2 regions of the Kitasatospora cystarginea genome follow, and region 1 is predicted to be linked to the other one. Evidence: riboswitches for the same ligand, from Rfam matches in the RefSeq annotation. Region 1 holds a riboswitch; the other holds the start of a gene.

Region 1 (3,179 bases):
GGGAGCTCCTTCTCCTGAACGGTCTTCACGGTGACGGTGACGTCGGAGCTCTTGCCGGCCTGGGTGCCGCCCTTGAGCTCGGTGGCGAAGGTCTTGGACTCACCGGCGGACAGGCCCACGACGGCCTCGTCGATGCCGTCCAGCAGGCGGCCGGAGCCGATCTCGTAGCTGACGTCCGAGGCGGTGCCGTCCTCCGGAACCTCACCGTCGACCTTGGCCTCCAGGTCGACGATCACGACGTCGCCCTCGGCGGCGGCGCGCTCGACGTCCTTGACCGAGGAGAAGCGCTCGCGCAGCTGCTCCAGGGACTTCTCGACGTCGGCGTCCTCGACCACGATCGGGTCGACCTCGACCTCGATGGTGGAGAAGTCCGGCAGGGTGATCTCCGGGCGGATGTCGACCTCGGCGGTGAACTTCAGATCGCCGCCGTCGGCGATCCGCTCGACACCCTCGATGTCGGTGATCTCGGGCTGGCCGAGGACCTCGATCTTGCCCTCGTCGACGGCCTGCGTGTAGAAGCGCGGCAGGGCGTCGTTGACAGCCTCCTCCAGCACGGCGGCGCGGCCGAAGCGCTGGTCGATGACGCGGGCCGGGATCTTGCCCTTACGGAAGCCCGGAACCGTGACCTGCTGGTTGATCTTCTTGTACGCCGCGTCGAGGCTGGGCTTGAGCTCCTCGAAGGGCACCTCGACGGTGAGTCGAACCCGGGTCGGGTTCAGAGTCTCGACGGCGCTCTTCACGGTTGGGTCTCCTAAGGGCTTGCGGTCAGGTTGTCTCCGCCCGTCCGGCTCATCCGGCGCGGGCGAGACGGGCGATGGGCGGTTGGGGCTGCATCTCCCGTACATGGTGGACGGTGAGCGTGACTCCTCGCCCTCAGGCGGTCGACCTGGGCGTATGCACAGGGACTACCGGCCAGCGGCCCATCCTACCGGTACCACGAAAGGCGGACGCCAGGCCCGCCCGCGATCAGCGCGCCGCCGCCCGATCGGGCGCCGCCTCGGCGGCGCACGATTCGGCGGCGCGCAAGACGGCCCCGGGCCCGACATGCCGTCAACTCGAAGTCGACGACGGCGGCTTCGACTGAGTGGCCGTCGGAAAAGCCAACAGGGCCCCGTCCGCTGACGAGACCCTGCCGCACTGTCGGGGTGACCGGATTCGAACCGACGACCTTCCGCTCCCAAAGCGGACGCGCTACCAAACTGCGCCACACCCCGTGGTGCCGAGAGGAAGCGTACACGTCGGTCGGGCCGCGCTCGCTGCTATATCGAGAGCCCGCCGGACATGCCCGGAACCGGAAGCAGTGTGCAAGCAACCGACCGAACCAGGTAGGCTGACCCCGTCCTCGTGACCGACAAGTCTCCGGGGGCGCCGCATGCTCACATGCGGTATGCGGGTGTAGCTCAATGGTAGAGCCCCAGTCTTCCAAACTGGTCACGCGAGTTCGATTCTCGTCACCCGCTCCAGACACTTCGGCCCCGGGCCGACGGTTCCACCGTCAGCCCGGGGCCGAAGTCGTTTTCGGGATGCCGCCGCGATGTCCCTGCGACGACCGGTCCGGTCCCCGGCCAGGGCCGGGGAGGGAGCGGACCGAAGGCGCGTCAGAGCCGGACGCCGTGGCTGACCAGGTAGCCCACCGGGTTGATGTCGGAGCCGTAGGCCGGGCCGGTGCGGACCTCGAAGTGCAGGTGCGGACCGGTGACGTTGCCGGTGGCGCCGGAGCGGCCGATCTGCTGGCCGGCGCCCACGGACTGGCCGACCCGGACGGTGATCACCGAGAGGTGGGCGTACTCGGAGTACCGGCCGTCGGTGTGCCTGATGACGACCTGGTTTCCGTACGAGCCGCCCCAGCCGGTGGTGACCACGGTGCCGCTGGTGACCGCCTTCACCGGGGTGCCGGTGGAGACCAGGAAGTCCACGCCGGTGTGGTAGCCGCTGGCCCACGCGGACCCGGCCGCGTGGTACGGGGTGCCGAGGCGGGGGTTGGCCACCGGGGCGGTGTAGGCCGGGGCCGCCTGGGCGGCGACCGTGGTGGCGGGCAGCGCCACGGCGGTGCCGGCCGCGGCGACGACGAGCGCGCGGCGGGCGAATCGGGGCAGCCGGGAACAGCGGGCGTCCTGCGCGGACATGGGGGGAGTCCTCTCCGACGCCTGCGGGGTGAGCTGTCGGGTTCGGACCGGGAGCAGCCCGGCCGCCTGGAAGCGGCTTCACCCCTAGCCGGCCCGGATCTTCGGGCGCGGCGACCTGCCTGTGGTTCCCCCGCTCCTGCCGTGCACTGCGTGAAGTGCGGCCTCCGGGCGGCGGCAGGACTCGGCGTTCCACCCGGCGGACCGACCCGGACGGTGACCGGGCTGGCTGAAGAAAAGCCGATCCGACGTACACGGAGCAAGCTCGTCCCATCCGGGCATAAGAAACACATAAAGACGCGCGGACTCGAAGTCACTCTCCGGCCGGGGCGGACTGCCCTGCGCAGTCAGGACGGTCACGGCCGGCGGGACGAATCCGTACAGAACGTTATGAATCGCACGCTCTGCGGCGAACCGAGTACCCTCCGGCATGAACGGAGGAATCTCCGGTGAGCTGCGTCACCCCATCCGCACGCGGCGTAACTGACGGTCCGTTTCCCGCCGGGGCCCGAGGCCGATACCCTCGCTCGCATCCGCCTTAACGATCATCTATTCGAGCTAGGAGCCAGCCCGTGCGCCCGCAGGACCGTATGGCCGTCATCCAGCGCAGCGTGGTCCGCGAAATGGCGCAGTTCGGCGTGGAGTTCACGGTGGACGACGAGGTGGTCCGCGGCCCGGGGACCACGGCGGTGGCCGTCCGCGAGCACCCCGGCGACGGCGGCAGCGGCCATGTGGACCTCGGCTTCGTCCTCGACCTCGGGCGTGCGGACGCCCCCGTGGTCTGGGACTGCGCGGCGGGACTCGGCAAGACCGAGGAGGAGAAGCTCGACAACGCCGTGAAGATGTGGGCCACCACCACCGCCTCCACCGTGGTGGAGCTGCTGGAGCACCGGGGCGAGCACGGCGACCACTACCAGCCCGCCGAACTGGCCGACTGGCACGCCATCCAGGGCCCGGCGGCCGTCTTCGGCTTCGGCAACGAGCGCCTGGCCGACTGGCTGGCCGACCACCAGCCGCTGACCGCCATCGCCGAGGCGCTCCGGCCCGAGCTCACCG
Region 2 (3,179 bases), on a different contig from region 1:
GCCTGCCGAATGTCCTACGATCTCCGCCATGAGCACCGCAGCCATCCCGGGCGCGCCACTGCCCGTCCGCACTCCAGGCTCCCGTGCGCGGGGGCGCCACCGCCGTCCCGAGCGCCCCGAGATCCCGGCCGGTTCCCCGGCACTGGTGCTTGCCGTCCCCGCTGCGGCCGGGCCCGAGGCGAGCCCGATCGTCGAGGAACTGCTGTCCATCGTGCGCGGCGAGCAGCCCGGCATCGAGACCGCGGCCGGCTACCTGGCCGGCGAACAGGCCGACGCCAACACGGCGGAGGACGTCGCGGACGGAGACGGCCAGGCCGCCCCGACCGTGGCCGAGGTACTCGCCCAGGCCACCGAGGCGGGCATGCCCACGCCGGTCGTGATTCCGCTGCTGGCCGGCCCGCACGGCTTCCTGACCTCCCTGCACAAGCTCGCCGGCGAGACCGGGGCGACCGTCACCGATGTGCTCGGCCCGCACCCGCTGCTGGCCGAGGCGGTGCACGTACGGCTCTCCGAGGCCGGCCTGGCCCGCGCCGACCGGGCGCGCCTGTTCGCCATCACCACTGCGGCGGACGGCGTGGTCCTGACCACCGTCGGCGGCGAGGAGTCCGCCGCGGCGGCCGGGATCACCGGCGTACTGCTGGCCGCCCGGCTCGCGGTACCCGTGGTGGCCGCCGCCCTGGACGTGCCGGGTTCGGTCGCCGCCGCGGTCGAGCACCTGAAGGCCACCGGATCCCAGCGGCCGGCACTGGCCCCGCTGGTGATCGGCCCCGAGGCCGATCCCGAGCTGCTGGCCGCGGCAGCCGAGGAGACCGGCTGCCCGAGCGCGGCCCCGCTCGGCGCCTACCCGACCGTCGGTCAGCTGATCGCGTCCACCTACCTGGCCGCACTCAACATCCCGGGCCCGGGCGAGGCCCCGGCCGTCGTCGCGGAGCAGCCCGCCGACTGAGCACCCGACAAGACCGTACGAGAGGCCCCCGCGAGGGGCCTCTCGGCGTTTCCGGGATCCCCAGGGGTCCGCGGCCCCGCTCGGCCCAGGTCGAGCGGGGTGCGGACCCCTGGAGCCGTGCGGCCGGAGTCGGATGGCGAATTGGCAAACCCCCGCGCGACATTTGCCGCATCGACTCGCAATTCGGACATTTGCCATCACCCTCTCCAGTGGGCCGCATTGACCCGGACCCCACTCCCCATCATGGCTTTTCAAAACCTTCACAACTGGTCGCCCCGACCCCCCGAAAATGCCGCGGCATCACCTGAAAGGAAGGCAGATTCCCACTCGGGCCGCATACCTGAAAGAGCCCCATCGGATTCCCTGGAAATGCCGGCGTGCATTCGATCTTGAGGAATCCGCGAATGGCCTGTGAGGGAACTCACAGGTGTTTGCGGATTCAACTTAAGTCTGCTTAACGTGCTCTCCGTTCGTTGACACACGGACCCAGCTCTTCCGGAACGCCGAGTCCTGCCGCCGGAGCAGCTGGCACCGCAGAACGCACCGACGGCAGGGGCGGGGGAACCAGGTAAGTCGCCCGAGAGCCGGCCAGTATTCGGCCGGTTCCGGGCTAGGGGTGAAGCCGTGCGCAGCACGGCCGGGCAACTCCAGCCCGAATCCGACAGCTCACCTCGCAGGCGTGGGAGAGGAACGCACCTTCATGCTGCCCATCAACGCCAACAAGCGTGCTCGCCGTCTGATCGCCGCCACGGGTGTGGTCGGTCTCGGCCTGTCGATCCCCGCCCTCGCTGCCTCCGGTGCCTCCGCCGCTTCCGTCTCCACCTGGGACAAGGTCGCCCAGTGCGAGAGTGGCGGCAACTGGAGCATCAACACCGGCAACGGCTTCTACGGTGGCCTGCAGTTCACCGCCTCCACCTGGGCCGCCTTCGGTGGCACCCAGTACGCCCCGCAGGCCAACCTGGCGACCAAGGCGCAGCAGATCGCCATCGCCGAGAAGGTCCTCGCCTCGCAGGGCCCCGGCGCCTGGCCGGTCTGCTCGGTCAAGGCCGGTCTGACCAAGGACAGCGCTCCTGCCCAGGTCGACACCTCCGCGCCAGCCGCTGCCCCGGCTCCCGCCGCCCCGGCTACCCCGGCTCCGGCCGCCACGCCGAAGAGCGCCCCGGCCGCCGCCCCGCAGGCCGCGAGCGGCGCCAAGTACACCGTGGTGGCGGGCGACTGGCTGTCGTCCATCGCGACCAAGAACAATGTCGATGGCGGCTGGCAGAAGCTGTACGACCTCAACAAGTCGGTGCTGCCCCAGGGTCCGGACATGATCTTCCCCGGCCAGCAACTGGCGCTCGGCAGCACCTCGGCCGCCGCTCCGAAGCAGGACACCCAGAAGCCGGCCGCCAAGCCGAGCAGCTCCAGCACCCCGGCTCCGGCGCCGGCTCCGGCCAAGCCCGCCACCCCGGCTCCGGCCGCGACCGCGACCGGCAGCAAGGCCGCCGCGGTCAACTTCGCGCTCTCCAAGGTCGGCCAGGCCTACGTCTACGGCGGCAGCAGCGACGGCGGCTGGGACTGCTCCGGTCTGACCCAGGCCGCCTACCGCCAGGCCGGCATCTCGCTGCCGCGCGTCGCCGCCGACCAGGCCGACGTCACCACCAAGGTGTCGCTGGACAAGCTGCAGCCGGGCGACCTGCTGTTCTGGTCCAACAACGGCAGCAACTCGGGTGTCTACCACGTCGCCATCTACATCGGTGACGGCAAGTACGTCGAGGCCGCCAACCCGAAGGCGGGCGTGAAGGTCGAGACCATCGCGAACTACGCCCCGGACTTCGCCGGCCGCGTCTGACGGTCCCGGCTCTCCGCGTGAGGCCGCTGTCCCCGGTGCTCTGGTCGGCGCCGGGGACAGCGGCCTCACCGGATCCCGAGTGCACGGGGCGGCTCGGTCGCACGGTCCCCCGCCCGCTCGTGGTTCCCCGCGCCGCCGGGCGGGCACCGCATCAGATGCTCGGAGAACCCGTGTGCCGCGCGGGCTGGTGGCTCGGTTCCCCACCCTCTAACGTCGGTTGCGCCTGCAGCCACAGGAAGGGGAACGCCATGACGAAGGTCACCGTCAGTCTCGACAGCGATCTGGCGATCGAGGCGATGCTGCTGTCCGGCACCAGGAGTCCGCAGGACGCGGTTGAGTTGATCGTCCGCGACTACCTGGCCACCGGCCGCCGTACCGAGGCCCGTACCGGCGACGCCGCCG

Evidence for each region. Region 1 has a riboswitch for cyclic di-AMP ahead of ABD369_RS23205 (M23 family metallopeptidase). Riboswitches for the same ligand answer to the same signal wherever they lie in the genome.
Region 2: it holds a riboswitch for cyclic di-AMP, as region 1 does, so the genes downstream of both, ABD369_RS08975 (transglycosylase family protein) here and ABD369_RS23205 (M23 family metallopeptidase) in region 1, are expected to answer to the same signal.

The regions. Positions count from the first base shown of each region.
Region 1 covers NZ_BAAATR010000022.1:41,804-44,982, reverse strand. The annotation lists gene tig (trigger factor) at 1-740, opposite strand, end outside; tRNA gene ABD369_RS23215 (tRNA-Pro) at 1,141-1,214, opposite strand; tRNA gene ABD369_RS23210 (tRNA-Gly) at 1,390-1,463, shown strand; partial or broken gene ABD369_RS23205 (M23 family metallopeptidase) at 1,599-2,027, opposite strand; cyclic di-AMP (ydaO/yuaA leader) riboswitch at 2,132-2,287, opposite strand; gene ABD369_RS23200 (DUF6348 family protein) at 2,696-3,179, shown strand, end outside.
Region 2 covers NZ_BAAATR010000006.1:12,931-16,109, forward strand. The annotation lists gene ABD369_RS08970 (sirohydrochlorin chelatase) at 29-946, shown strand; cyclic di-AMP (ydaO/yuaA leader) riboswitch at 1,469-1,641, shown strand; gene ABD369_RS08975 (transglycosylase family protein) at 1,647-2,777, shown strand; gene ABD369_RS08980 (hypothetical protein) at 3,026-3,179, shown strand, end outside.